Regions from separate parts of the Streptomyces sp. CNT372 genome, predicted to be linked through region 1. Evidence: riboswitches for the same ligand, from Rfam matches in the RefSeq annotation. Region 1 holds a riboswitch; the other holds the start of a gene.
What was found. Region 1 has a riboswitch for glycine ahead of gcvP (aminomethyl-transferring glycine dehydrogenase). Riboswitches for the same ligand answer to the same signal wherever they lie in the genome.
Positions count from the first base shown of each region.

Region 1 (14,725 bases):
GCGTTGGCGATGACGTCGGTGACCGTGGGACCGGCCGGCAGGACCCGGTTCTCCACCCGGAGGTGCGGGACGCCGTCCACGACGCCGTACACCGGCCGGTTCCAGCGGTAGACCGTGCCGTTGAGCAGGACGAGTTCCTTGAGCTGCGGCACTCCCCCGTCGTCCAGGACCCGCAGCGGGTCCTCGTCGTCGCAGATGGGCAGCAGCGCGGGGAAGTAGCGCAGGTTCTCCTCGAAGAGGTCGTGGGCCGAGTCGATCCAGCGCTCGCCGAACCAGGTCCGCGGGCGCACACCCTGCGCCTGGAGTTCGGGCGGCCGGGTGTCGGTGGCCTGCTGGAAGAGCGGCGGACGGGACTCGCGCCACAGCTCCCTGCCGAACAGGAAGGGCGAGTTCGCCCCGACGGCGACCTGGACGGCGGCCACCGCCTGGGCCGCGTTCCACACATCGGCGAAACGGTTGGGCGTGACCTGGAGGTGCAGCTGCACGGAGGTGCAGGCCGCTTCGGGCGCGATGGAGGAGGAGGTGGCCGTCAGCCGCTCGACACCGGCGATGTCGAGGGTGAAGTCCTCCCCGCGCGCGGCCACGATCTGGTCGTTGAGCAGCGTGTAGCGGTCCACGTCGGAGAGGTTCGCGGTGACCAGGTCGTGCTGCGTCAGGGTCGGCAGGATTCCGATCATCACAATCCCGGCGCCGGCCTCCCCGGCTTTCCGGTCGGCATAGGCGAGACCGGTCCGCATCTCCTCAGCGAGCTGGTCGAGCACATGCCCGTCCAACCGGTGCGGAACGATGTTCACTTCGAGATTGAACATCCCGAGCTCGGTCTGGAAATCCGGACTGGCGATACGGGAGAGCACCTCGGCATTCATCATCCGCGGCATTCCGTCCGTACCCGCGAGATTCAGCTCTATCTCCAGCCCCATGAGATTCCTGGGCCGGTCGAACCGCTTCTCCGCCAGGAGCCTGTCCAGCGCCTGCAGGCACTGCTGCACCTTGCGCCGGTACCGCTGCCGATCGGACAGGTCGAATCCGCCTGCCACGACCTTCTCCCCCATCGGGCGTCCTCCTCGCTCGGGCGACCACACGGCGGGGCCGCCCGTGTCACGGACGATAATGCCCAGACTCTTTGATCCGTAACGTCCCGGAGCCCGACCCGCTCCGGATAGGCTGGAGTCAGTACCCACGGGGCACATTCATCCGGTATCTTCCCCCGGCCGGAGCCGGTGGCATTTTCCGGGTGCCGGTGGTGAGAATCACCGACCGGATTCGGCCGACCGCAGAATGAGAGAATCCGCAGGCCGAACGGGCGGCGACGGCGCGAGCGCCATGAAAAGCGCGATTCCGGAGGTCCGGTATTCGCCTTGCCGGAAATATGCGCGTCGGCTAACGGAAACACCGCGTGAACACAGGTCGTATAAACTCCCGAACGGGCCGACAGTCGGCGCCCGGCGGTCTTCCGGCCCCGCGCGGCCCCCCATGCCGACAGTGCCGTCCGCACCTCCCCCGCATCACCGTGTCTCCAGAGCGAGAGGCGACCCACCATGGCCCTCCATGTCCCCGCGGCCCCCGCGCCCGCCCTGCGCAGCGTTCTCACTGCACTCGGATCGCCCACGGCCGTCCGTGAGGCCCCGACCCCCGCTCTGCGGTCCGTCCAGGGACCGCTCGGCGCCGAACTGCCGCTGCCCGTCCATGTCCTGGACCGGGTGGTGCCCAGCGGCGGAGCCCCGGTCACGCGGCTCGCCGGCTGGCGGTTCCACATCCGCAGCGGCGGCCGCGCCGTGGCGGCCGCGGACACCGTACTGACGCCCGACGGCTGGGCGTTCTCCCACTTCTTCGAAGGGCCCTATCTCGCCTCCACCGAACTCGCCCTGCGCCAGGCCGAATCCGCGGGCGCCCACGGGCAGGCGCGGCTGCTGTCCGTCCCCGAGCTGTACATGCTCACCCTCTGGCTGCACGCGGACACCGGCGCCGACGCCGCCGCGGGCACCCTGCTGCCCACCGACGTCCTCGTCCCGCTGGCTCCCGCCCCGCCGGGAATCGCCCCGAACCGGCCGCACCCGGCCGCCGATCTGCTGCCGCTGATGAACCTGCGGCTCGGCCCGCGCCCCCTGCTGGACACTCCCGCCGCGTGACCCGGCGCGCGCCGCGCACCCGCACCACGACGCGCCCCGCACGACCCGCGCACGCACCCTGAACACCTCCTACGCCCCGCGACGGCACCGTCGCGGGGCGTATGCGCGTCCGAGGGGTGGCCCACACGGACTAGCCCCTTGGTGTCATGCCGAACCCCCCGAATTGACGGGCGGGTTGGGCTGAACCGCCCTGGCGGGTGATGCGTCATGAATCAGTAGGAAGAGCTGCTGTGAAATCCCTGCGGACAGACGTCCGGAGGGGAACACTGGGACCGGACCGACAGATACGGGGGGCGGCCATGAACAGCTCATCGAGCCGCAGGACACTCACCACATCGCAGCGAAAGAACCCATCCATGTGCCAGCACCAGCCAGCCTGCCCGACATCCGACTCCGCCGACCGTGAGGCGGCCCGCCTGGTGGCCCACCACCCGGAGCAGGGCTGGAGCCTGCTGTGCAACGGTGTCCTCCTCTTCGAGGACACTGGGGAACTGCTGCCGGACGGACAGATCATCGCCCCGCACCGGCCGCTCGGCGCCGGTCAGGTGGCGACCGCCGCGTAACCGTCCGGCGGGTGGCGCAGCGAGGGCCGGTACGGAGACTCACGCCTCCGCACCGGCCCCTGATGCGTTCCCGGCCCGGCCCGGGACCGGTCATACGCAGAGTCCGGTCACACGCCGGGCGCGGCACCCGGCCGGGCGCCGCGCCTCGTCCGTCAGGCGTCGTACTCGTCCAGCGGCGGGCAGGAGCAGACCAGGTTTCGGTCGCCGAAAGCGCCGTCGATCCGGCGGACCGGCGGCCAGTACTTGTCGGCGGCGCTCACCCCGGCCGGGAAGACGGCCTCGTTGCGCCCGTACGCGTGCTCCCACTCCCCGCCGAGCGCGGCAGCGGTGTGCGGGGCGTTGACCAGCGGGTTGTCGTCGGCGGGCCAGACCCCGGTGGCGACCTTCTCGATCTCGGCACGGATCGCGATCATCGTGTCGCAGAAACGGTCCAGCTCCGCCAGGTCCTCGCTCTCGGTGGGCTCGATCATCAGCGTGCCGGCCACCGGGAAGGACATCGTCGGCGCGTGGAAGCCGTAGTCGATCAGGCGCTTGGCGATGTCGTCGACGCTGACGCCGGTCGCCTTCGACAGCGGGCGCAGGTCGATGATGCACTCGTGCGCGACCAGCCCGCCCGGGCCCGTGTAGAGCACCGGGTAGTGCGGCTCCAGGCGCTTGGCCACGTAGTTCGCGGCCAGCACGGCGACCTGGGTGGCCCGCTTCAGGCCCTCGCCGCCCATCAGACGGACGTAGGCCCAGGAGATCGGCAGGATGCCCGCGGAACCCCACGGCGCGGCCGAGATCGGCCCGACGCCGGTCTCGGGTCCGGCCGTCGGCTGGAGCGGGTGGTTCGGCAGGTACGGCGCCAGGTGGGCCCGGACACCGACCGGGCCGACACCGGGGCCGCCGCCGCCGTGCGGGATGCAGAAGGTCTTGTGCAGGTTCAGGTGGGAGACGTCGCCGCCGAACCGGCCCGGCTTGGCGAGGCCGACCAGCGCGTTGAGGTTGGCGCCGTCCACGTAGACCTGGCCGCCGGCGTCGTGCACCTGGGCGCAGATGTCGGCGACGTGCTCCTCGAACACGCCGTGCGTGGACGGGTAGGTGATCATCAGCACGGACAGCTCGTCGCGGTACTGCTCGATCTTGGCCCGCAGGTCCTCGACGTCGATCTCGCCGTCGTCGGACGTCTTGACGACCACGACCTTCATCCCGGCCATCACGGCGCTGGCGGCGTTGGTGCCGTGCGCGGAGGAGGGGATCAGGCAGACCGTGCGCTGCTCGTCGCCGTTGGCCCGGTGGTAGGCGCGGACCGCGAGCAGACCGGCCAGCTCGCCCTGGGAGCCGGCGTTCGGCTGGATGGAGACCTTGTCGTAGCCGGTGACCTCGGCGAGGCGCTCCTCCAGCTCGGTGATGAGCGTGAGGTAGCCGCCCGCCTGCTCGACCGGGGCGAAGGGGTGCATCTGGCCGAACTCGGGCCAGGTGACCGGCTCCATCTCGGTGGTCGCGTTCAGCTTCATGGTGCAGGAGCCGAGCGGGATCATGCCCCGGTCCAGCGCGTAGTCCCGGTCGGCGAGCCGGCGCAGGTAGCGCAGCATCGCGGTCTCGGAGCGGTACTGGTGGAAGACCGGATGGGTCAGGTAGTCGTCGGTGCGCCGCAGGGACGCGGGCAGCGCGTCGGCTCCGGCGGCGTCCAGGGCCTCCGCGTCGGCCTCCACGCCGAAGGCGGCCCACACGGCGGCGAGCTGCGCCCGGCCGGTGGTCTCGTCGCAGGCGGCGGAGACGTGGTCGGCGTCGACCCGGCGCAGGTTGACGCCGTTCTCGCGGGCGGCGGCGACCACGTCGTCGGCCCGGCCCGGCACCCGCAGGGTGATCGTGTCGAAGAAGCTGTCGTGGACGACCTCGACACCGCCCGCCCGCAGGCCGTCCGCGAGGACGGTCGCGTAGCGGTGGGTGCGCTCGGCCACGGCCCGCAGGCCCTCCGGGCCGTGGTAGACCGCGTACATGCCGGCCATCACGGCGAGCAGGACCTGCGCGGTGCAGATGTTGCTGGTGGCCTTCTCGCGGCGGATGTGCTGCTCACGGGTCTGGAGCGCGAGGCGGTACGCCTTGTTGCCGTCCGCGTCCACGGAGACGCCGACCAGGCGGCCGGGGAGGGAGCGGGCGTAGGTGTCGCGCACGGCCATGAAGCCGGCGTGCGGGCCGCCGAAGCCCATGGGGACGCCGAAGCGCTGGGTGGTGCCGACGGCGATGTCCGCGCCCAGCTCGCCGGGCGGGGTGAGCAGGGTGAGGGCCAGCAGGTCGGCGGCGACGGTGACGACCGCGCCCAGCTCGTGGGCCCGGTCGACGAGCGGCTTGAGGTCCCGCACCGCGCCGGAGGCGCCCGGGTACTGGAGGAGCACGCCGAAGACACCGCGCTCGGCGATCTCGGCGGGGATGCCCTCGGACAGGTCGGCGACGACGACCTCGACCCCGGTGGGCTCGGCGCGCGTCTCGATCACGGCGATCGTCTGCGGCAGGGTGTCGGCGTCGACGAGGAAGACGCCCTTCTTGACCTTGCCCACGCGCCGGGCGAGGGCCATGGCCTCGGCGGCGGCGGTGCCCTCGTCCAGCAGGGACGCGCCGGAGGTGGGCAGCCCGGTGAGGTCGGCGACGACGGTCTGGAAGTTGAGCAGCGCCTCCAGCCGGCCCTGCGAGATCTCCGGCTGGTACGGCGTGTACGCGGTGTACCAGGCGGGGTTCTCCATGACGTTCCGCAGGATGACCGGCGGGGTGAAGGTGCCGTAGTAGCCGAGGCCGATCATGGGCGCGAGGACGCGGTTGCGTTCGGCGAGTTCGCGCAGTTCGGCAAGGACCTCGGCCTCGCTGCGCGCCTCGGGAAGATCGAGCGCCTCGGCGCTCTTGATCACGTCCGGTACCGCGGCGCCGGTCAGCTCGTCGAGGGAGCCGAAGCCCACCTGCGCCAGCATCTTGGCCTGCGCGGCGGCGTCGGGCCCGATGTGGCGCCGCTCGAACGGGGTACCGCGCTCGAGCTCCGACAGCGGGATGCGGTTGACGGTCATGTGGGAGGCCTCCTGGTCTGGTAACGACCTGCGAGGGGCATCGCGACGCGGATGCCCGGACGGCCTCCCCCTCTGTCATCTCGACCTGAGAGCTTCACCGGGGCACGCGGAACGTGCTCCGGCTTTCACCGTCGGTGAGAGCGGATGCCGTCCGACGCCCGCTCTGCTTTCCAGAGTGACCTCGTCCGCGCGGTACAGGGGCCTGAGAGATTCCGGGGAGGATTTGCTCCTTCGGCGCCGCCGGCGGTGTTTCGCCGGTGGACTCTCCCGCGCGGGGTCAACAGCCGCTGCCAGGGTACCAGCGCCGCCCGCGGGTCCCCCGAGTGGCCGACACCCGGGATGTGGCCTTTCGTAGTGACAGGAGAGCAGTTGCGACCACTGGAGGGACCGTGCAGACCGACATCGATCCGCGCAGCCTGATCGGCCGCAAGGCGTTCGACCGCGACGGCAACAAGATCGGCACCGTCGACGAGGTGTACCTGGACGACGCCACCGGCGTCCCCGAGTGGGCCGCCGTCCGCACGGGCCTCTTCAGCAGGGACGCGTTCGTCCCCCTGGAACCGAGCGAGATCGTGGACAACGCGCTCCATGTCCCCTTCGAGCGCTCCCTGATCAAGGACGCCCCGGACTTCAGGGTGGGACGGCACCTCTCTCCCGAGCAGGAGCTCCAGCTCTACCACCACTACGGGCTCGATCTGGCCGCCCCGCCCCCCTCACCCGCCTCCGGCGACAGGTCCTTCGGCCGGGTCGCCGGCCAGGAGGACTGACCCGCCGCGGCACCCCTCGGGCCCGTCCGCGCCCACCAGCGGCAGCGGTTCGGACGGGGTCAGGTCCTCGTCGTCCACCCGGAAGGTGCGCACCCTGCCGGGCGGCGAGCCGGGCTGTTCGAAGCGGACGGTGACCCGGCCGACGCCGCTCCCCTGCACCCAGCCGGGCCCGTACACGACGTGCCGGACGTCCTGCCCGGCCGACCAGTGGCGTACGGGGTGCGGTTCCGCGGCGGCCTCCGCCCGGGGCCCCGGCCCCTCGGCGTCCGCCGCGGGCGTCTCCGCCTCCCCCGCAGGCTCCGGTGCGGCGGCTTCACCGGCCGCGGCGGCGGTGGCAGCCTGGGCGAACAGGTCCTCCTGGGTGTAGTCGGCGAGCCCCGTGACCCCGACGCCGAGCAGCCGCACCCCTCCCGTGGTGTCCACCGAATCCAGCAGCCGCCCGGCCGCCTCCCGCACCACCGCGGGGTCGTCGGTCGGGCCGCGCAGGGTCTCGGAGCGGGTCAGGGTGGAGAAGTCGTAGCGGCGGACCTTGAGCACGATGGTGCGCCCGGAGTGGCCGCCCGCCCGCAGCCGCTGGACGCACCGCTCGGCGAGCCGGCCGACCTCGGTGCGCACCCGTACCCGGTCGTGGAGATCGGTGTCGAAGGTGTCCTCCACGGAGACCGACTTGGCGTCCCGCTCGGCGACCACGGGCCGGTCGTCGTGCCCGAGGGCCATCCGGTACAGCGCGGTCCCGTGCGCCCGGCCGAGCAGCCGCACGAGCTCGTCCTCCCCGGCCTCGGCGAGGTGTGCCACGGTCGTCATCCCGGCCCGCCGCAGATGCTCCCCGGTGGCCGGGCCGACCCCGGGCAGCACCCGGACGCTCATCGGCGCGAGGCGGTCCCGTTCGGTCCCGGGCTCCATCAGCACCAGACCGTCGGGCTTGGCCTGCTCGGAGGCGATCTTGGCGAGCATCTTCGAGCCGGCCAGTCCGACCGAGCCGGTCAGTCCCGTCGCGGTGCGGATGTCCTCGCGCAGCCGGATGCCCGCCGCGCGTGCGGCGGCCGGGGTGGCGGGCGTGCCCCCGGCCTCCAGGTCGACGAAGGCCTCGTCGAGGCTGAGCGGCTCGACCAGCGGCGACAGACGCCCGAGGAGTTCCATCACCCGGTCGCTGACCGCGCGGTACAGCGTGAAGCGGGGGACGAGGTAGGCCGCGTTCGGCGCGAGGCGCCGGGCCTGGGCCATCGGCATCGCGGAGTGCACCCCGAAGCGCCGCGCCTCGTACGACGCGGTGGCGACCACACCCCGCGGGCCGAGGCCCCCGACGACCACGGGCTTGCCGCGCAACGAGGGCTTCGCCGCCTGCTCGGCTGCGGCGTAGAAGGCATCCATGTCCAGATGCAGGATCGTCGGCGCGGACCTCACACCACCGATGCTGCACCACGCCACTGACAGACGGCGCCGTATGCCGCCCCGGCGCGCTTGTGGCCCGGGGCCGGCGCCGCTGCCACGCCCGGACGGCGCGGTCCGGTCAGACGGCGCGGTCGCGCCGGCGCCGGGCCAGTTCGTCCGAGGGGTTGTTCCCGACCAGGGTCTCGCCGGTGTCCACGCGCTCACCGTGCAGCTGCGAGAGGGCCGTCTCCACGTCCCGCCGGACGACGCCCACGGCGATCCCGAAGACCCCCTGGCCGCCCTGGAGGAGCCCCACGACCTCGTCGGGCGAGGAGCACTCGTAGACCGTGGCGCCGTCGCTCATCAGCGTCATGCTCTCCAGGTCCCGGCCACGCTGCTGAAGATGCTGCACCGCCGCGCGGATGTTCTGGAGGGCGACGCCCGTGTCCAGGAAACGCTTGACGATCTTCAGGACGACGACGTCCCGGAAGCTGTAGAGCCGCTGTGTGCCCGAGCCGTAGGCGGCCCGCACGCTGGGCTCGACCAGCCCCGTGCGCGCCCAGTAGTCGAGCTGCCGGTAGGTGATGCCCGCCGCCGCGCACGCTGTCGGACCCCGGTAACCGATGGTGTCCGTCGGGGTGGCGGCGGCCGTGCCGCTGTGCAGCGGATACGGCCCGCCTTCCACCGGACTGATCCCGGGGCCGCCCCCAGCCGTACTGTCGCCGCTGCTTCTCACGCCGACCTCCGTCCTTGACCTGCCACCTCGAAGGTAGGGAGTCACCAGGGGCGCGTCAACGATCGCCACACTCGGCACGCCGAGTGATAATCACCCAGAGAGTGGTTTCTCGTGCCCCGTTACCGGGTACGGCTTACCGGATGCGCTGAACGCGACACACGATCATCACTACCTGTCGACGTTACCCACCGTTACCCGCCATCACCGTCACGACGGGTGATCACATCCCGCCGGAGGGGCCCTGCCGCACGGAGCGACCGGCGCGGGAGGCGGTCACTGGTTGCTGCTGCCGAAGTCCTCGGGGGAGATCTGGTCGAGGAACTCGCGGAACTTCTCCACCTCGTCCTCCTGCTCGTCGGGAATCGCGATCCCCGCGTCGTCCAGCACCCCGTCGCTGCCGTAGATCGGCGTCCCGGTGCGCAGGGCCAGAGCTATGGCGTCCGACGGGCGGGCACTGACCTCGACCCCGCTCGCGAAGACCAGCTCGGCATAGAAGACGCCCTCGCGCAGGTCCGTGATGCGGACCTCCGTGAGCTCCTGGCCCACGGCCTCAAGGACGTCCTTGAAGAGGTCGTGCGTCAGCGGCCTGGCAGGAGCCATGCCCTGCTGGGCGAAGGCGATAGCGGTCGCCTCACCGGGACCGATCCAGATGGGGAGGTACCGTTCGCCTCCCACTTCACGCAGGAGAACGATCGGCTGGTTCGAGGGCATTTCGACCCGGACACCCACAACGTCGAGCTCGTTCACACAGCAACCCTAGGACGTGCGTGAGGTGTTTGGGTAGTCGGGCCGGGCCCGGTCAGGTCGAACGGGTCCCCAGAGCGCTTCTCACCAGGGCCGCGTGCAGCCGCACGGAAAGCGCCGCCAGCTCCTTGGTGGTGGCCTCGGCATGGGCCCGGGTCTGCGGATTGCGATGCCGGCGCAGGGGGGCGACGACCTGTTCCACCAGGCCCGCGTCCCGTTCGGCGGAGGCTCGCATGGCGCGCAGATGACGCGGCTCCAGCCCGAACCGGCCGAGATCCGCGATCAGCCTGGCGACGGTGATCGCCTCGGTGTCGTAGGAGCCCTGCCCATCGGGCGTGACCAGGCCGTACGCCTCCCACTCGGCCAGCTCGCCCTCGGTGACCCCGGCGGCCGCCAGCAGCTCGGCACGGCCCAGCCTGCGGACCGTGGGCTCCTGCGCCCCCGGCTCCCAGCCGCCCTCGCCCGGGGAGCCCTGCGCGGGAAGCTGCACCTGTTCACCGCGCTCCAGGGCGTCGAGCTGCTCCCGGATGACCCGCAGGGGAAGGTAGTGGTCCCGCTGCATCCGCAGCACGAGCGCCAGCCGCTCCACGTCCTGCGGGCTGAACTTCCGGTACCCGGACGGCGACCGGCTGGGCTCGACGAGCCCCTCGGCCTCCAGGAACCGGATCTTGGAGATGGTCACCTCCGGGAACTCGTCCCGCAGGCGTGTCAGCACCGCTCCGATGCTCATCGGCCGGTCACCCGGTCCGGCGGTGCCGTGACCGGCACCGCCCGTCGGTGTGCGCAACATGGAACCTTCCCCTGGAGTGCCCCCGGGCATCGCCCGGGGGCGGGTCAGACGCCCCGCTGGCTCGCGTAGAACACCAGCCGGTACTTGCCGATCTGGACCTCGTCGCCGTTCGCGAGGACCACCGAGTCGATCCGCTCACGGTTGACGTAGGTGCCGTTGAGGCTGCCGACGTCGGAGACGGTGAAGCTGCCGTCCTGGCCGCGCCGGAACTCCACATGACGGCGGGAGACGGTCACGTCGTCCAGGAAGATGTCGCTCTGCGGGTGGCGCCCCGCCGTGGTCAGCTCGCCGTCGAGGAGGAAGCGGCTGCCCGAGTTGGGGCCGCGGCGCACCACGAGGAGGGCGGAGCCGAGCGGCAGCGCGTCCACCGCGGCCTGGGCCTCCGGGGACAGCGAGGGGAGGGCGGTCTGCCCCGTCACCTCGGAGTCGTACGCCTCGATGCCGGAGATGGAGATCGTCGAGGTGGTCTCCGAGGCACGCTCGGCGGGAGCTCCGCCGCGCAGCGGCGCACCGCAGTTGGAGCAGAACCGGCCGGCCTCGGTGTTCCGGTGGCCGCACCTCGTACAAACCGGCAAGCCCGCCATGGACGGATCCTCCTGCCGCGGCTGGCCCGCGTGCGGGTTGGTCGCATACGGGTCCTGGGCAAACCCTCCACCCGTACTTGATGGTTCCCCGAAACCTATGCGGCCGGCACCGGCAGGGTCAACAGCCGACGCGCCCGGTCCGCCCGGATTGTCGCCACCGGCGACCTCGTCGCGGAACAGCGGGCGCTCGCCGCCCTGCTCCTCGTTCTGACCGTGACGCGGAGCGCGGTGGCGGGCGTTGCCCTCCTCGCGCGCGCTCTTGCCGAACAACTTCCCAAACAACTTCACGGGCGTTTCCCCTTGACCGAAATAGACCCGCCCGTGGGGCAGGACGACCCATCCACGAACACACCTGCCGCCCCGGACACCCTCACAACGTCCGTGACCACCTGACAGTTTCCACCACGCACCGCCAATCCCGTGCGCCGCCCCCCTGCACTCTCCTGCCCTGGCCCGGAAGCCCCCATGTGCCCCCGCTTCACCTCGACGACGACCGAGCGTAGTCAGGCCGCTCCGCCGGTCGCAAGGCATCGACAATGATCTTCTCCGAACGAGCCACAGTAGCCGTGGCCTGCTCCTTCTCCAACGTCTGGACGACACCGCCCGGGATGTTCAGCGCCGGTTCCAGGTCCTGCGGCTTGCCGATGACCTTGAACGTGTACGGCGCGGAGATCCGCTTGCCGTCCACCTCCACCTCGCCCGCGCTGCCCGAGAAGTACGTGTCGGCAACCACCCGGATCCCGTTGACCTGGATCGCCTCGGCACCCGCCGCCCGCAGCTCCTGGATGGTGTCCAGCAGCATGTCCGGCTCGACCGCCGCCGCGGACCCGGCGATGGTGAGCGTGATCCCCGGGCCCTGCGCCGCGACCGTGCCCGCGAGGATGCCGAGCTGCTGCTCCTTCTGGAGTGTCTGCTTGCGCGCCTCCTCGGCCTGGTCCGAGCTGTTCTCCAGCTCGGTGCGCTGCTCCTCCAGTCGCTGCTTCTCGTCCTGGAGGCGCTGGGTGCGGTTGTCCAGCTCGTCCAGGATGCGCACCAGGTCCTCCTGCCGGGCGCCGCGCAGCGCGCTCTCCTCGCTGTTGGAGCGCACCTGGATCGCCAGGCCGAGCCCCAGAACGAACAGCAGCAGCGCCACGATGAGTTGGGCCCGGGTCACCCTCGGCGGCCACAGCGCCGCACCCAGCCGCTGGCGGCCGCTGGGGCCGTCCGGCTTCTCCTCCGGCGCGCCGGTGCCGGGCTCGTCCTCGGGCGGGGGCGCCATCGGCGGCAGCGGCTCGCGCTTCGGCTGGGCGGCACCGCCCTGCGGCAGGTCCTCGTTCTCGTTGGCCATGTGCGTCACGCCCGGAAGACATGGCGGCGGATGGCCGCCGCGTTGGAGAAGATCCTGATGCCCAGCACGACGACCACACCCGTCGACAGCTGGGCGCCGACGCCGAGTTTGTCGCCGAGGAAGACGATCAGCGCGGCCACGACCACGTTCGAGAGGAACGACACCACGAAGACCTTGTCCACGAAGATCCCGTCCAGCATGGCGCGCAGCCCGCCGAACACCGCGTCCAGGGCGGCCACGACCGCGATCGGCAGGTAGGGCTCGACCACGGCCGGCACCTCCGGCCGGACCAGCAGGCCGACCACGACTCCCACGACGAGGCCCAGTACGGCGATCACGATGCGTCCTTCTCTGTGTCGGCCGCCCCCGACCCGTCGCCGTCCCCGGCGCCGGCGGTCATCGGCTCTGCTGTACGTACGATCAGGCTCGGCGCGGCCGGCAGCCGTACCGTCTCCTCCTCCGAGAGACGGGTGCGGATGCCGTAGTCCTCCCGCAGCACGTCCAGGTACTGGCCGTCGACGCTGTCCCGGAAGGAGCTCGCGAGGTCCTTCGCGTCGCCCACCGCGAGCACGGTGTACGGCGGGACCAGCGGCCGGTTGTCGACCAGTATGGCGTCGCCCGCCGCGCGGATGGCCGACAGGGAGGTCAGGCGCTGCCCGTTGACGGCGATCGCCTCCGCGCCCGACTCCCACAGCCCGTTCACGACCCGCTGCATGTCGCGGTCGCGCACCCGCCCGGTGTCGGAGAAGCCACTGCTCTCACGGGGCCCGTCACCGCTCTGGTCGGTGCCCTTGGCGTCGTCGACGACGAGTTCGACGCCCGGGCCCTCGACCGGGGTGGCACCGGCCAGCAGGCCGACCAGGTCACCCCGCTCCCCGCCCACGTCGCTGAGGGCCTTGCGCTGGCGTTCCTGCACATCGTCGCGGAGGGACTCGACATCGCGCTGGAGGGCGTCCACCGCGCCGGTCTGCGCCTGGACGCGGTCGATCAGGTCCTCGCGTTCCTTGGCGAGCACCGGCGCCGAGATCCGCGCCTCGGCCGCCCCGACGGTGACGACGACGGCCGCCAGCACCAGGCCCGCGGCGAGGCCGAGCTTGGCCCGCAGGGTCCGTGGCAGGCCGCCGTTCTCTGCTCTGCGCGCGGCCGCCTCGGCGTATCCGTCGTCGAGACTGTGCTCCATGACGTTGGTCAGCAGCGACATGGACGCGTCGGGACGCGCAGGCGGAGAACCGGTGCTCCGAACGGGGGGCGGCTGCGACATGCCGCACATCGTCGCATGTCGCAGCCGCTACCGCCGAATGGCCCCATCGTTTCCGCACCGGCCCCGGAGCGCGGGCCGGTGCGGACGGCTGGCTCCGGTGCGTCAGTTCCCGGCGCTGTCCACCACGGCGGCCCACTCGTCGAGCAGGGCCTGTGCGGAGGCGTCGTCGGGGCCCTCGGCCCACAGATGGGTGACGGCCTCGGCGGGGTCGGGCAGGACCATCACCCAGCGCCCGTCGGCCTCCACCACCCGCACACCGTCGGTGGTGTCCACGTGCCGGTCCCCGGCGGCCTCCACGACCCGGCGCATCACCAGACCCTTGACCGCCCACGGCGTCGCCAGGTCCCGCTTGAGGACATGGGCGCGCGGGATGCGTGCGTCGATCTGGCTCAGCGTGAGCTGGGTCCGCGCCACGAGGCCGACGAGCCGTACGAAGGCCGCGGCACCGTCGAAGACCGAGCTGAACTCGGGGACGATGAACCCGCCGCGCCCGTCGCCGCCGAAGATGGTGGTGTCCTCGCGGCCGACCCTGGTGAGGTCGTCGGGTGAGGTCGTCGTCCACTCCACCTGGGTGCCGTGGTAGGCGGCCACCTGCTCGGCGATCCGCGTGGTGGTCACCGGCAGGGCCACCCGGCCGCTGCGCCGCTCGGCAGCGACGAGGTCCAGCAGCACCAGCAGGGCCCGGTCGTCCTCCACGATCCGGCCGCGCTCGTCCACCAGCGACAGGCGCTCGCCGACCGGGTCGAAGCGGACACCGAACGCGGCCCGCGCAGAGGCCACGATCTCCCCGAGCCGCACCAGCCCGGAGCGCCGCCCGTCCGCCGTCTCCGTCGGACGGGACTCGTCGAGGCCCGGGTTGATGGTCAGGGCGTCCACGCCGAGCCGGCCGAGCAGGCTCGGCAGAACCAGGCCCGCGCTGCCGTTGGACGCGTCGATGACGACCTTCAGCCCGGACTCGGCGATACCGGTGATGTCCACGTTCCGCAGCAGGGAGCCGGTGTACGAGTCGAAGACACTGGACGGGAAGTGCAGGTCACCGATCTCGCCGGGGAACGCGCGCCGGTACTCCTGCCGCGCGTACACCCGGTCCAGCTTGCGCTGTCCGCCGGCGGAGAGGTCGGCGCCGCGTTCGTCGAAGAACATGATGTCCACGGAGTCCGGGACGCCCGGAGAGGTGCGGATCATGATGCCGCCCGCGCTGCCCCGTGCGGTCTGCTGGCGCGCCACGGGCAGCGGCACGTTCTCCAGGTCGCGTACGTCGATCGCGCTCGCCTGCAGCGCGGAGATCACCGCCCGTTTGAGCGCCCGCGCACCACGGGAGTGGTCGCGCGCGGTGGTGACGGTGGCCCCCTTCTTGAGGGTGGTCGCATAGGCGCCGGCCAGTCTGACGACCACTTCGGGGGTGATCTCGACGT
Region 1 is NZ_KB897791.1:2,312-17,036, reverse strand. It holds gene C593_RS0125675 (glutamate-cysteine ligase family protein) at 1-1,052, opposite strand, end outside; gene C593_RS0125670 (hypothetical protein) at 1,539-2,129, shown strand; gene C593_RS0125665 (DUF5999 family protein) at 2,486-2,692, shown strand; gene gcvP (aminomethyl-transferring glycine dehydrogenase) at 2,845-5,730, opposite strand; glycine riboswitch at 5,911-6,010, opposite strand; gene C593_RS0125655 (PRC-barrel domain-containing protein) at 6,120-6,497, shown strand; partial or broken gene C593_RS30515 (DNA polymerase IV) at 6,413-7,901, opposite strand; gene C593_RS0125645 (MerR family transcriptional regulator) at 8,008-8,604, opposite strand; gene C593_RS0125640 (bifunctional nuclease family protein) at 8,878-9,351, opposite strand; gene ftsR (transcriptional regulator FtsR) at 9,404-10,138, opposite strand; gene C593_RS32065 (double zinc ribbon and FHA domain-containing protein) at 10,183-11,139, opposite strand; gene C593_RS0125625 (DUF881 domain-containing protein) at 11,201-12,049, opposite strand; gene C593_RS0125620 (small basic family protein) at 12,055-12,387, opposite strand; gene C593_RS0125615 (DUF881 domain-containing protein) at 12,384-13,310, opposite strand; gene C593_RS0125610 (mannose-1-phosphate guanyltransferase) at 13,413-14,725, opposite strand, start outside.

Region 2 (14,725 bases), on a different contig from region 1:
TCCAGCCCGCCGAGAGCTCCGCGTCGTAGACGCCCGGCTCCCCGGCCCGCCGGGTGACGGCGGTGTCGCGGTCGAACTCACTGTCCCCGACGGTCGCCTGCGTCGCCTGTACCTGTGCCATGGCGGTACCGTACAACAAACAAATACTAAGCGGTAGCTTTTTGCGGGACTCCGAGCTTCGGGGTCACTCCTCCACCGCCTCGGACCGGCGGTTCCACGCCCGCGGCGCGCGCCAGTGGTAGTGCAGGGCCAGCAGACGCAGCGAGAACGCGGCCACGACCGCGAGGCCGCTGGTGAAGGCGTTCAGGGCGTCGAAGCGGATGAAGAGGACGACCATGGTCGCGCCCACGATGGCCGGCACCGCGTAGAGGTCCCGGTCCCAGCGCAGCAGCGAGGGCACCTCGTTGGCGAGGACGTCGCGCAGCACACCGCCGCCGACCGCCGTGGCGAGACCGAGGCAGGCGGACGGGGTGAGGCCGAGGCCGTACTCGTACGCCTTGGTGGTGCCGGTGACGCAGAACAGCCCGAGGCCGGCCGCGTCGAAGACGTTCACGCCCCGCTGGATGCGTTCGACGTGCGGGTGCAGGAAGAACACGAGCCCGGTCGCGACCAGCGGCATCAGGAAGTAGCCGAGATCGGTGAAGGCGGCGGGCGGGACCGCGCCGATGATCAGGTCGCGGAACAGCCCTCCGCCCAGCGCCGTGGCCTCGGCCAGGACGGCCATGCCGAAGACGTCGAAGTTCTTGCGTACGGCGAGCAGCGCCCCCGAGATCGCGAAGACGAAGATCCCCGCGAGCTCGAGGGCGTGCTGGACGGAGGGCGTGAAGAGGTCTGGGAACACCGGACAGTTCTACCGCGTCCCGCGCGGGGTCCCTGTCCGGCACCCCTTCGGCCGGACCGGTCAGCCCTTCGGGGACACCTTGCCGTCGTCCCCGCCCGGCACCGGATCGGCCCCGGCGTCCCCGTCGGCGTTCTCCCCAGGCTCCGCGTCCGACGCCTTCGCCGCCGCGTCCGAGGCACCCGCCGCCGCGTCCGGGCCACCCGTGGGCACGGCGTCCGCCGGCTCCGCGTCCTTCACCGGCTCCGCGTCCTTCGCCCGCTCGGTGTCCGCCGGATCGGGCTCCGGCGACTGCGCCGGGATCGCCACCGAGAGAGGGTCCGCGACCTTCTCCGTGACCTCGGCCTCCTTCGTCGCCACCGCCTTCGTGGCGACGACCGCCTCGATACCCGTGGAGCGGGTCTGCTCGACCGTGCCCGCCTCGATCTCGCGCGCGAAGTGGCAGGCCACCTTGTGCCCGTCGCCGAGGTCGGTGAGCGCCGGGCGCTCCCGGCCGCAGCGGTCCTGCGCCCAGGGGCACCGGGTGTGGAAGCGGCAGCCGGCCGGCGGGTTCGCCGGGGAGGGGAGGTCGCCCGCGAGCAGGATGCGCTCGCGCCGGTCCTCCACCTCCGGGTCGGGCACCGGCACCGCCGACATCAGGGCCTTGGTGTACGGGTGCTTCGGCGCCGCGTACAGCGCGTCGCTCGGCGCCTCCTCCACCAGGCCGCCCAGGTACATCACGCCGATGACGTCCGAGATGTGCCGGACCACGGCGAGGTCGTGGGCGATGACCAGGTACGTCAGACCCAGCGACTCCTGGAGTTCCTCCAGCAGGTTGATGACCTGTGCCTGCACCGAGACGTCCAGCGCGGACACCGGCTCGTCGCAGATGATCACGTCCGGCTCCAGGACGAGCGCCCGCGCGATGCCGATGCGCTGGCGCTGGCCGCCGGAGAACTCGTGCGGGTACCGGGACAGGGCGTTGGCCGGGAGGCCGACCTTGGCCAGGATCTCCTTGATCTTCTCCCGGCGCTCGGACTGGTCCTTGCCGATCCCGTGCGCGGCCATGCCCTCACTGAGGATCGACTCGATGTTCTGGCGCGGGTTGAGGCTGCCCAGCGGGTCCTGGAAGACCATCTGGAGGCGGCGGCGGAAGCTCCGCATCTCCTCGCCGGGCAGCTTCGCGAGGTCCGTGCCGTCGAAGACGACCTCGCCGTCGGTGATGTCCACCAGCCGCAGGACGGCCCGCCCCAGGGTCGTCTTGCCGCAGCCGGACTCGCCCACCAGGCCGTAGGTCTGGCCGGCCTCGACCTTGAGGGAGACGCCGTCGACCGCGTAGACGTGCCCGACCGTGCGGTCGAACAGGATCCCCTTGCGGACCGGGAAGTGGACCTTGACGTCGTCGAGTTCGAGCAGACTCATGCCGAGACCTCCGCCTGGGGCGTGGGAAGGACCGGGTTGACGCAGCGCACCTGGTGGCCCGCGGCGCGTGGTTCGGTCAGTTCGGGGGTGCCCGTCAGGCACTCCAGCGTGTAGTGGTCGCAGCGCGGTGCGAAGGCGCAGCCGTCGGCCCAGGCGATGCGGTCGTTGATGGAGCCGCGGATCGGGCTGAGCGGTTCACCGCGCGGGGCGTCGAGGCGGGGGATGGAGCCCAGCAGCCCGTGCGCGTACGGGTGGGTCGGGTGGGCGAACAGTTCGCGCCGGCCCGCCGACTCGACCGCGCGGCCCGCGTAGAGGACGTTGACCTGGTCGCAGAGGCCGGCCACCACACCCAGGTCGTGGGTGATCATCAGCAGGGCGGTGCCCTCCTCGTCGACCAGTTCCTTGAGGAGCTCCAGGATCTGGGCCTGGATGGTGACGTCCAGGGCCGTGGTCGGCTCGTCCGCGATCAGCATGCGGGGCGCGCAGGCGACCGCCATGGCGATCAGAGCACGCTGGCGCATACCGCCCGACAGCTGGTGGGGGTACTCCTTCAGCCGCCGGGTCGGGTCGGGGATGCCGACCCGGTCCAGCAGATGGGCGGCCTCCTTGCGGGCGGCCTCCCCCTTCAGACCTCGGTGGCGCTGGAGGATCTCGGTGACCTGGACGCCGATGGGGACGACCGGGTTCAGCGAGGACAGCGGGTCCTGGAAGATCATCGCGAGCTGGCTGCCGCGCAGGTCGCGCCGCTTGCGCGGGTTCATCGTCAGCAGGTCCTGGCCGTCGAACTCGGCCCGGCCGCCGATCCGGACGCCCTTGGCGGGCAGCAGGCCCATCAGGGCGAGGGAGGTGACGGACTTGCCGCAGCCCGACTCGCCCACCAGGCCCACGACCTGGCCCTGGTCGACGTCGAAGGAGACGCCGTCCACGGCCGTGGAGTCCTTGCGGCCCTTGGCGGTGAAAGTGACGCTGAGTTCGTTGACGGAGAGCAGTGCCATGGGACTTCAGCCTCGCAGCTTCGGGTCGAGGGCTTCGCGCATGGCCTCGCCGAGCAGGGTGAAGCCAAGGGCGGTGATGATGATTCCGACCGCCGGGTAGACCGCCATCATCGGCTCGTTGTCGAAGAAGCGCTGCGCCTGGGAGAGCATCACGCCCCACTCGGGGATGGCCGGGTCGGGGTTGCCGAGGCCCAGGTAGGACAGGGCGGCGGCCTCGATGATCGCGGTGGCGAGGCTCAGCGTCGCCTGGACGATCACCGGGCTCAGCGAGTTCGGCAGGATCTGGGTGAGCACGATCCGCTTCTTCCGCACCCCGAGGGCCTTCGCCGCGAGGACGTAGTCCGCGCCGCCCTGGGCGAGCATCGAACCGCGCAGCAGGCGGGCGAAGATCGGAATCTGGACGACACCGACGGCGATCATCACGGTGGTCAGGGACTGGCCCATGACCGCCGCGATGGAGACCGCCAGCAGCAGTGACGGCAGGGACAGCATGATGTCGGTGATGCGCATGATCACGGTGTCGACGCGTCGGCCGACGCGTCCGCCGAGGGTGGCGGCGGCCCCGGAGACCACACCCACCGAGGCGCCGACGATCAGGCCGATGAGCATCGAGACGACGCCGACGAGCAGGGTCTGCCGGGCGCCGACGAGCATCCGGGAGAACATGTCGCGGCCGAGGTGGTCGAGCCCGAACCAGTTCTCGCCGCGCATGCCGACGAACTTGCCCTGGTTGGCCAGGACATCGCCGCGCCAGGTCTGCGCGGTGGGGGTGTGCGGGGCGATCCAGGGCCCGATGATCGCGAGCACCACGAACGCGGCGATGATGGCGGCACCGATGATCGCCATCTTGCTGCCGCGCAGCCGCCGCATGGCCTCGCGCCAGAGGCTGGCGCCGCTGGTGGCCTCGGAGGACTGCATCAGCTCGGCGAGCCGGTCGATCTTGTCGGCCTTCTTGGTCAAGGTCGTCACGTCAGTGCACCCGCACTCTCGGGTCGATGAGGCTGTACGCGAGGTCGACCAGCAGGTTGATGACCACGTACACCATCGCGATGAAGAGGATGAATCCGACGAGCACCGGGTAGTCGCGCGCGTCGATCGAGGTGCGGATGAAGGAGCCGATGCCGCCGAAGGAGAACACCGACTCGGTGAGGACCGCGCCGGACAGCAGGCTGCCGGTCAGCAGGCCGACGGCCGTGATCACCGGGAGCATCGCGTTGCGCAGGACGTGCCGGCCGCGGACGACCCGCTTCTCCAGCCCCTTGGACTCGGCGGTGCGGACGTAGTCCTCGCCGAGGACTTCCAGGACGCTCGCCCGGGTCATGCGCACGATCACCGCGAGGGGGATGGAGGCGAGGGCGACGGCGGGGAGGATCAGGTGCACGATCGCGTCCCAGCTGGCGTCGAGTTCACCGGTGAGCAGGCCGTCGAGGATCGCGAAGCCCGTCACATCGGTGGCGTCGAGTCCGGTGGAGAGGCGTCCGTAGCTGGGGAACCAGCCGAGCTGGACGGCGAAGACGCCCTTGAGCAGCAGGGCCAGGAAGAAGACCGGGATGCAGATCCCGATGAGCGAACCGGAGACGGAGGCCACGTCGAGCCAGCCACCGCGGTGCTTCGCCGCCAGGTATCCGAGGGGGATGCCGACGACGACGGCGATGAGGATCGCCGCGACGCTGAGTTCCACGGTGGCCGGGAAGCGCAGCGTGAACTCCTCCCACACCGGCTGGCCGGTCTGGGTGGAGGTGCCGAGGTCGAGTTCGAAGATGCGCTTGAGGAAGCGCCAGTACTGGATGTGGACGGGCTCGTCGAGTCCCAGAGCCCGGTTGATGCGCGCCACTTCGGCTTCGGTCGCCCGCTCGCCCAGGATCGCTGAGGCGGGTCCGCCGGGCAGCCGGTTCAGCCACAGGAAAAGCAGAACCGACAGGCCGAGCAGGGTGGGAATGAGCTGTAGCAGTCTTCTGACGACAAGTCGCAGCACCCCGCATGCCCCTTTCTCACTATGCGTTGATGCAGGTCCGCCCGGCCACGGAAGTACTGTGGCCGGGCGGGACCCGCAGGTGTGCGATTACTTGAAGGAGACCTCGGCGAAGTTCTCCTGCGTCAGCGGGGAGACGTTCGGCGGGTTGACGTTCTTGCCGAATGCGATGGCGGGCGGGGAGGACGAGACCGGGACGCCCGGGACGTACTCGGCGATGACCTCGTTGGCCTTCTTGTACGCCTCGACGCGGCCGTTCGGGTCGGTCACCTTCGAGGCGGCGTTGACCGCGTCGAAGACCTTGTCGTCCTTGAAGCCCCACTGCTTGTCCGGGCCGGCGAACCAGGTGCCGATGAAGTTGTAGCCGTCGTTGAAGTCACCGGTCCAGCCGAGGAGGTGCAGGGCGCAGGAGCCCGCCTCGGTGGCGTCCAGGTAGTCCGGAGCCCACTTCATGGCCTTCGGCTTGACGGTGATGCCGGCCTTCTCCAGGTCGGCCTTCATCAGCTCGAACATGTCCTGCGGGGCGGGCATGTACGGGCGGGTGACCTCGGTCGGGTAGCAGAACTCGACGGTCAGCTTCTCCTCGCCGGCCTGCTTGAGGAGGTCCTTCGCCTTGTTGGTGTCGAAGGGGTACGTCTTCACCTTGTCGGAGAAGCCGGCGACCGTGTCGGGCATGAACTGGGTCGCGACCTTGCCGCCCTCGGGAAGCTGCGTCTTGACGATGTTCTCCCGGTCGATCGCGTGCGTGATCGCCTGGCGGACCTCGGGCTTCTTCAGGGCCGGGTTGGCGCCCTGGCTCATGCCGACGTAGAAGATGTTGAAGACGTCACGGGTCGGGACCTGGTAGCCCTCGCCCTCCAGCGTCTTCACGTCGGCCGGGGCCACGAGGTCGTAGCCGTCGATGTCACCGGCCTGGAGCGCCTGGCGGCGGCCCTCCTCGGTGTCGATGGTGCGGAAGACGAGGTTCTTCACCTTCGCCTTGTCGCCCCAGTAGTCGTCGAAGCGGGTGAGCGAGACTTCCTTGTTGCCCTTGTTCCACTTCGTGATCTTGTACGGGCCGGTGCCGGCGACCGTGCCGGCCTCCTGGCTGTACTTGGGGTACGTGATCGCGTCGCCCTTGGCGGTCGCGTCCTGCTTCGCGTACTCCTTGAGGGCCTTCGGCGAGTGGATCGCCAGGGCCTGGAGGGAGAAGCCGCCCGGGAGGTTGGCGGAGGGCTCGTTGACCTCGATGACCGCGGTGTTCTCGTCCTTGGCGGTGCAGGACTTGTAGTTCGCCTTGGGCGCCTCGGCGTCCTCGTTCTTCGCGAACCCGCCCATGATGGTCTGCCAGTAGTAGGAGACCGCGCTGGACTGGTACGTGCCCTTCCAGTTGAACCAGTGGTCGTAGTTCGCGCAGACGGCGGCGGCGTTGAACGCCTCACCGTCGTGGAACTTCACGTTCTGGCGCAGGTTGAAGGTCCACACGGTGCCTTCGGGGTTGCTCGACCACTTCTCGGCCAGGCCGCCGACGAGCTCGCTGCCGCCGGACTCGTGCTCCAGAAGCGCCTCGAACGCCTGACGGGTGACGCGGAAGGTCTCGCCGTCGCTCGCGAGAGCGGGATCCAGGGAACCGGGGTCACCGGCGCCGGCGAAGACGAAGGTGTCCTTCGCGCCCGCCTTGTCACCGTCCTTGTCCCGCTCACTGGCGCAGCCGGTCGCGATCAGGCCGACGGCAACCGTCGCCGTGATCGCCCGGATCGCCCCGGACTTGAATATTCGCATGGGTCCACCCCTGGTTCACCATGTGGAGTCTTGACGGCCGAACACTACAGACGGGAACCACCGGGGAGAACAGTCCGGATAGCGGTGATACCCAGTCGAGACCCGGACGCTCAACAAAACGGCGCGATACGGGACATCCACTCCCGACCGGTTAACACCCCTGACACATGACGCAGTTCAGAGGCGGTGCGGCCCGGGATTCCCGGCCCGTCCGAGGGGGGTCAGCGGTGGCCGGCGGAGCCGGGCTGCGGGTAGCCGTAGCCCGGGGCGGGAGCGGCCGGGGCGGCGGGGCCGTGGGCCTCGCGGTCGTAGAACGGCCGGGTGTTCGCCCGCATCCAGAGGGTGACGGGGTCGTAGTCGTCGGAGAGGGCGACGGTCGAGACGGGCAGGCCGTCCGGTGCCGCGCCGACCGACTGGCGCAGCATCGCCCGTACCGCGTCCACCGCCTGGGGGCCGTTGTCGTAGAGGTCCAGGCCGACGGCGAGGTAGGCAACCCCGACCGCGGGCTGCACCCAGGCGCGGCGCAGCGCCCGCACGGCCGGGGTGCGGTGCGCGTTCTGCGCGAGCAGGGCGTAGAACTGGGGGATCTCGATGGTCGGTTCCGACAGGCGCAGCGGGCCCGCGGGCATCCGGTCGAGCCCGGTGGCGATGCGGCGCAGGTCGGGCCAGGGGATGCCGACACCCCCGCCGGGGGCGTGCGGATTGAGCCAGATCCCGTAGCGCTCGGGGTACAGGGCGCGGGCCGCGTCCCGGCCGGTGACGACGTCGTGGGCGCGGGTCCAGCCGGAGGCGGACAGCTCCTGGGGCGAGGTCGCGCAGGGCACATAGCCGACGCCGTCGACCTCCATGTTCCCGTACTGGGCGTCGGGCGAGCCGGGCTGCCCGTGCCACAGCAGCATCCACAGACGGCTGCCGGCCGGGTCCGCGAGGGCGTGGAGCAGCGCCTCGTACGCGTCGTAGCGCCCGGGCGTCACCTGGCGCAGCATGTGCTCGACCTGTCCGGCCGCCGCGGTGCCTGACGCACTCACCCTGGGTTCCGCCCCTTCATCGATCCGCCGGTCCGCGCCTCGCGGTCCCGCGCCCTCGCCCGCCCTGCCGACGCGGCCGTGCCGTGGCATACCGCGTCGAAGCATTTGTTCAGGCCATCAAACCAGCTTAGGCGCCGCGGGCGACACAGACCCGGCTTCTCGGGCCTGTCCCCCCGTGCCGTCCCGGCTCTCCTACGATGCGTGCCGCTCGTAGAAGGGGCGCACGCGCTCCAGCATCCAGTCGCCGACCGGGTCCCGGGCGACGTCGAGCAGGACGAGGTTCACGGGCCAGGGCACGCCGGCCCGGCCGAGGGCGCGGCCGAGGGCGTCGAGCGGGGCGGTGCGGTCGGACTCGCCCCAGGCGGCGAGCTGTACGCCGACGAAGAGGGTCGGCGCGTCGCCCTCGATCGAGGCGAGGGCGCGGCGGCCGCTGAGGACGACACCGGACGCCTCGAACTCGCCCGCCGCGGCGGCGAGGAAGTCGACGGGCTCGTCCTGCCAGTCCGGCTCGAAGAGGCGGACCCGGCCGCCGGTGCCGGAGGCGTCGAGCGCGGTGTGCCCGTCCCGGCAGAGTTCGGCGACCGCGGGCGGCGGGAGGGGGACGCCGACGGCGCCGCCGGGGTTCACGGCGATGCCGAGCTGCGGGGGCAGACCGCGGGCGAAGTCGCGGGCGGGGGCGACGGTGAACGGCATGTGCGAGCCGACGGTCGCCAGGAACTGCTGCTCGGAGCTGAAGACGGGGACGTACGCGGCGCCGTCGATCTCCGTGGTCGGCAGGTCGAGGTTGGGGCTGGCGGGGCCGCCGCCGTTGGGGAGGGGCACCCATATGTGGCTGCGGCCGAGGACCTCGACTATGCGGGCGCCGGCGGCCGGGTTGCCGAGGGAGGCGGCGAGGGTCTCCTCCAACTCGTTGCCGGGCCAGCCGTGGTGCGGGTTGTCCATCTGCTCGTCCTGCTCGTCTCTTCGTCCGGCACGTCTTCGGCGCCCGGTGCCGTCTCGGCGTCCGCTCGTCTTCGGCGTCCGCTCGTTTTCGGCGCCCGGCTCGTCCTCGTCTCCCGGCTCGTCCTCGTCTCCCGGTGCCGTCTCGGCGTCCGGCTCGTCTTCGGCGTCGCGACGCCCACTCCGCGCGGGGTTCCGTGGAACTCCGCGCGGAGTTTATCGGGGGCGCTCCCGGCCGGGCCCGGCCGGGAGCCGTCTCCTCAGGCAGCCGGGGCCGGAGGTGTGACCGGCGCCGGAGGCGTGACCGGGGCCGGAGGTGTGACCGGGGCCTCGGTGAGCACCGGCGCGGTCGGCGGGGCGGCCGGCGCCTCCGGAGCGGGCGCGCCCGCCGTGAAGGTCAGCGCACGCAGCCCCGACGCCGCCGCCCGGTCCAGCAGGACCACCGAGGCGCAGCCCGCGGGCCCCCGCCGGGCCTCCGCGTCGGCGATCAGCCGGGCCACCGCCCGCCGGTGCCGGGCGAAGGCGTACCCGGAGACGCCCCGGCCGCGTTCGCGCTGGCCGTCACGGGCGACGCGGGGCGGCACGTCGAGAAGGACCAGGTGCAGGGCTCTCCCCCGCCCGGCCGCCTCCCGGGCCAGCCACCGGCGCACCCACGCCTGGGTGCCGCAGTCGTGGACGACCACGCTCTCCCCGGAGCGCAGGGAGCGCAGCAGCCCCGCGTAGTGCGCGAGGCGGACGAGCGGGCGGTAGACCGCGTACGGCAGGCGGCGGGGCATCCGTGCGTCCCAGCGGTCGCGGGTGTCCTGGGAGTCGATCGCCCGGCCGGGCGCGGTCCGGCCGATGAGCGTCGACTTGCCGCTGCCGGGCAGGCCGGAGACGACGACGAGGTCCCCCGCGGCGAACTCCAGGACGCGCGGGACGCGGCCCGGCCGCTCCCGCAGGTCGCGCAGGACGGGCGCCCGCACCCCGGCCGCTCCGGGCACGGTCAGGTCCGGGCGGCGGCCCGCCGGCACCCCCGCGGCCGCGGCGTATGCACGGGACTGCTGCAACGTCATCACCCTCCCCCTCATCCGGGTCGTGACATCCCTGCCCAACAAGCTTGCTCACGCAGTGTAAAGAACTGGTAATGCGATTCCGCCGGTTTCGCCACGGTGCGCCTCATCCGGGCCCCCGGGAAGCCCCCGGAGCGCCGGCCGGGCACCCCGGGCCGGATCCGTGGCACCGCACGCCCCCACTCTTCCCCGATGCGTGCAATGATGTGCGCGCCAACTGCATACCGGCCGCTTGAATCCGCGCGGGAGAGTCCCGGCCATCTGTGCCCGGGTGCCGAAGGAGCAAGTTCCTCCCTTGAATCTCTCAGGCCCCGTACCGCGTGCGATGAGGCAGATCTGAAAAGCGGGCCGCGTCGGCGGCTCCACCCAAGGTGCAAGTCACGACCGCCCGGATACGGACGACCATCCGTACGCGGGGTCGTGGCGAACCTCTCAGGTTCCGATGACAGATGGGGAGGATCGTCCTCGCCGTCATGCCCTGGGAGCTTCACCTATGAGCACTTCGCCTCGCCGCACCGCGCTCGATGCCCTGCATCGCTCGCTGGGCGCGACCATGACCGACTTCGCCGGCTGGGACATGCCGCTGCGCTACGCCAGCGAGCGGGACGAGCACACCGCCGTGCGCACCAGGGCCGGCCTCTTCGACCTCTCCCACATGGGCGAGATCACCGTCTTCGGCCCCCAGGCCGTGGACCTGCTGGACTTCGCCCTGGTCGGCAACATCTCCACCGTGGGCCCCGGCCGCGCCCGCTACACGATGATCTGCCGTGAGGACGGCGGCATCGTCGACGACCTGATCGTCTACCGCACCGGCGAGACCGAGTACATGGTCGTCGCCAACGCGGGCAACGCCCAGATCGTGCTGGACGCCCTGACCGAGCGGGCCGCCGGCTTCGACGCGGTGGTCCGCGACGACCGGGACGCCTACGCGCTCCTCGCGATCCAGGGCCCCGAGTCCCCCGGCATCCTGGCCTCCCTCACCGACGCCGACCTGGACGGTCTGAAGTACTACGCGGGCCTGCCGGGCACGGTCGCCGGTGTCCCGGCGATGATCGCGCGGACCGGCTACACGGGCGAGGACGGCTTCGAGCTCTTCGTCGACCCGCAGCACGCCGAGAAGCTGTGGGGGGCCCTCACCGAGGCCGGCCGGGACGCGGGCCTGATCCCCTGCGGCCTCTCCTGCCGCGACACCCTGCGCCTGGAGGCGGGCATGCCGCTGTACGGGCACGAGCTGACCACCGCGCTGACGCCGTTCGACGCCGGCCTCGGCCGGGTCGTGAAGTTCGAGAAGCCCGGTGACTTCGTGGGCCGCGCCGCGCTGGAGAAGGCCGCCGAGCGGGCCGAGGCCGCGCCGCCGCGCAAGCTGGTCGGACTGGTCGCCGAGGGCCGCCGGGTGCCGCGCGCCGGGATGTCCGTCGTCGCGGGCGGCGAGGTGGTCGGCGAGGTCACCTCCGGCGCCCCGAGCCCCACCCTGGGCAAGCCGATCGCCATGGCGTACGTGGACGCCGCGCACGCCGGACCGGGCACGGGGGGCGTGGGCGTCGACATCCGCGGTACCCATGAGCCGTACGAGGTCGTGGCGCTGCCGTTCTACAAGCGCCGGAAGTGACCGCAGCCGCGCGTGCCGGACAGGACCGGTACGCACCCGACGTGATCGCCCGCACTCCCCTCCCGTTCACCACCACTCCCCCGCGTACAGGAGAATTCTGGTCATGAGCAACCCCCAGCAGCTTCGCTTCAGCAAGGAGCACGAGTGGCTGTCGGCCGCCGAGGACGGCGTGTCGACGGTCGGCATCACCGAGTTCGCGGCCAACGCGCTCGGCGACGTCGTCTACGCGCAGCTCCCGGAGGTCGGTGACACGGTGACCGCGGGCGAGACCTGCGGCGAGCTGGAGTCGACCAAGTCGGTCAGCGATCTGTACTCCCCGGTCTCGGGTGAGGTCGTCGAGGCGAACCAGGCCGTGGTGGACGACCCGTCCCTGGTGAACACCGCCCCGTTCGAGGGCGGGTGGCTCTTCAAGGTGCGCGTCAGCGAGGAGCCGAAGGACCTGCTCTCCGCGGACGAGTACACCGAGTTCTCCGGCAACTGAGGATCTTCCCTATGTCGCTTCTGAACACCCCTCTCCACGAGCTGGACCCGGACGTCGCCGCCGCCGTCGATGCCGAGCTCCACCGTCAGCAGTCCACCCTCGAGATGATCGCCTCGGAGAACTTCGCTCCGGTCGCGGTCATGGAGGCGCAGGGCTCCGTCCTCACCAACAAGTACGCCGAGGGCTACCCGGGCCGCCGCTACTACGGCGGCTGCGAGCACGTCGACGTGGTCGAGCAGATCGCGATCGACCGCATCAAGGAGCTCTTCGGCGCCGAGCACGCGAACGTGCAGCCCCACTCGGGCGCGCAGGCCAACGCGGCCGCGATGTTCGCGTTGCTGAAGCCGGGCGACACGATCATGGGCCTGAACCTGGCCCACGGTGGTCACCTGACCCACGGCATGAAGATCAACTTCTCCGGCAAGCTCTACAACGTGGTCGCCTACCACGTGGACGACGCCACCGGACAGGTCGACATGGCCGAGGTCGAGCGGCTCGCCAAGGAGTCCAAGCCGAAGCTGATCGTCGCCGGCTGGTCCGCGTACCCGCGGCAGCTGGACTTCGCCGCCTTCCGCCGGATCGCGGACGAGGTCGGCGCGTTCCTCATGGTCGACATGGCCCACTTCGCGGGCCTGGTCGCGGCGGGCCTGCACCCGAACCCGGTGCCGCACGCCCATGTCGTGACCACGACCACCCACAAGACCCTGGGCGGCCCCCGCGGCGGTGTGATCCTGTCGACGGCCGAACTCGCCAAGAAGATCAACTCGGCGGTCTTCCCCGGTCAGCAGGGCGGCCCGCTGGAGCACGTGATCGCGGCCAAGGCGGTCTCCTTCAAGGTCGCCGCCTCGGACGACTTCAAGGAGCGCCAGCAGCGCACCCTGGACGGCGCCCGCATCCTGGCCGAGCGCCTGGTCCAGGCGGACGTCGGCGAGCACGGCGTCTCCGTGCTGTCCGGGGGCACCGACGTGCACCTGGTCCTGGTGGACCTGCGCAACTCGGAGCTGGACGGCCAGCAGGCCGAGGACCGCCTCCACGAGGTCGGCATCACGGTCAACCGGAACGCGATCCCGAACGACCCCCGGCCGCCGATGGTCACCTCGGGTCTGCGCATCGGCACCCCGGCGCTGGCCACCCGCGGTTTCCAGGACGAGGACTTCCGCGAGGTCGCGGACATCATCGCCGAGGCCCTGAAGCCGTCGTACGACGCGGCCGCCCTGCGCGCCCGGGTGACGGCGCTGGCCGAGAAGCACCCGCTTTACCCTGGTCTGTAACCGGACCCCGGTCCGCACCCGGGCCCGCGCCGCATCCGCGCGGCACCGGCCCGGCCACCGGACCCGCCGCACGCCCGTGCGGCACGCACCACAACGAGGGGCACCGCGCGCACCGGCCGTGAGCGCGGTGCCCCGCACCACGTACCGCGCTGTATGGCTTTGCCTCCGCACGACCCGGCAGACGACGGCGTCTACCACCCCCAAGGAGTTCCCCGTGGCCATCTCGGTCTTCGACCTGTTCTCGATCGGCATCGGCCCGTCCAGCTCCCACACCGTGGGTCCGATGCGCGCCGCCCGGATGTTCGCCCGCCGGCTGAAGAACGAGGGCGCGCTCGCCCACACCGCCTCGATACGCGCCCAGCTCTTCGGCTCCCTCGGCGCGACGGGCCACGGCCACGGCACCCCGAAGGCCGTCCTGCTCGGCCTGGAGGGCGAGTCCCCCCGCACGGTCGACGTGGAGGGCGCCGACGAGCGGGTGGAGCGGATCAAGGCCGACGGGCGCCTCGACCTGCTGGGCATGCACGAGATCGCCTTCGACTTCGACAAGGACCTGGTGCTGCACCGGCGCAAGGCCCTCCCGTACCACGCCAACGGCATGACCATCGCCGCGCACGACGCCGAGGACACGCTGCTGCTGGAGAAGACGTACTACTCGGTCGGCGGCGGTTTCGTCGTCGACGAGGACGCGGTGGCCGGGGAGAACCCGATCGTCCCGGACGACACCGTGCTGAAGCACCCCTTCCGCACCGGTGACGAACTGCTGCGCCTCACCCGCGACACCGGTCTGTCGATCTCCGCGCTGATGCTGGAGAACGAGAAGGCGTGGCGCAGCGAGGAGGAGATCCGCGAGGGCCTGCTCGACATCTGGCGGGTGATGCAGGCGTGCGTCTCGCGCGGAATGTCCCGCGAGGGCATCCTCCCCGGCGGCCTCAAGGTCCGCCGCCGCGCCGCCACCACGGCCCGCAAGCTGCGCTCCGAGGGCGACCCGGCGGCCCTCGCGATGGAGTGGATCACCCTCTACGCGATGGCCGTCAACGAGGAGAACGCGGCCGGCGGCCGCGTCGTGACCGCCCCCACCAACGGCGCGGCGGGCATCATCCCGGCGGTCCTGCACTACTACGTGAACTTCGTTCCGGGCGCCGACGAGGAGGGCGTGGTCCGCTTCCTCCTCGCCGCGGGCGCGATCGGCATGCTCTTCAAGGAGAACGCCTCCATCTCAGGCGCCGAGGTCGGCTGCCAGGGCGAGGTCGGCTCCGCCTGCTCGATGGCGGCGGGCGCCCTCGCCGAGGTCATGGGCGGCTCCCCCGAGCAGGTCGAGAACGCGGCCGAGATCGGCATGGAGCACAACCTCGGCCTCACCTGCGACCCGGTCGGCGGC
Region 2 is NZ_KB897776.1:75,052-89,776, forward strand. It holds gene C593_RS0100300 (thioesterase family protein) at 1-121, opposite strand, end outside; gene C593_RS0100305 (trimeric intracellular cation channel family protein) at 185-841, opposite strand; gene C593_RS0100310 (oligopeptide/dipeptide ABC transporter ATP-binding protein) at 902-2,239, opposite strand; gene C593_RS0100315 (ABC transporter ATP-binding protein) at 2,236-3,234, opposite strand; gene C593_RS0100320 (ABC transporter permease) at 3,241-4,203, opposite strand; gene C593_RS0100325 (ABC transporter permease) at 4,205-5,209, opposite strand; gene C593_RS0100330 (ABC transporter substrate-binding protein) at 5,297-6,967, opposite strand; gene C593_RS0100335 (enhanced serine sensitivity protein SseB C-terminal domain-containing protein) at 7,189-7,995, opposite strand; gene C593_RS0100340 (enhanced serine sensitivity protein SseB) at 8,188-8,937, opposite strand; partial or broken gene C593_RS0100345 (AAA family ATPase) at 9,327-9,989, opposite strand; glycine riboswitch at 10,220-10,315, shown strand; gene gcvT (glycine cleavage system aminomethyltransferase GcvT) at 10,480-11,595, shown strand; gene gcvH (glycine cleavage system protein GcvH) at 11,699-12,076, shown strand; gene glyA (serine hydroxymethyltransferase) at 12,088-13,347, shown strand; gene C593_RS0100365 (L-serine ammonia-lyase) at 13,562-14,725, shown strand, end outside.
Region 2: linked by a shared signal. The riboswitch ahead of gcvT (glycine cleavage system aminomethyltransferase GcvT) and the one ahead of gcvP (aminomethyl-transferring glycine dehydrogenase) in region 1 are both predicted to bind glycine.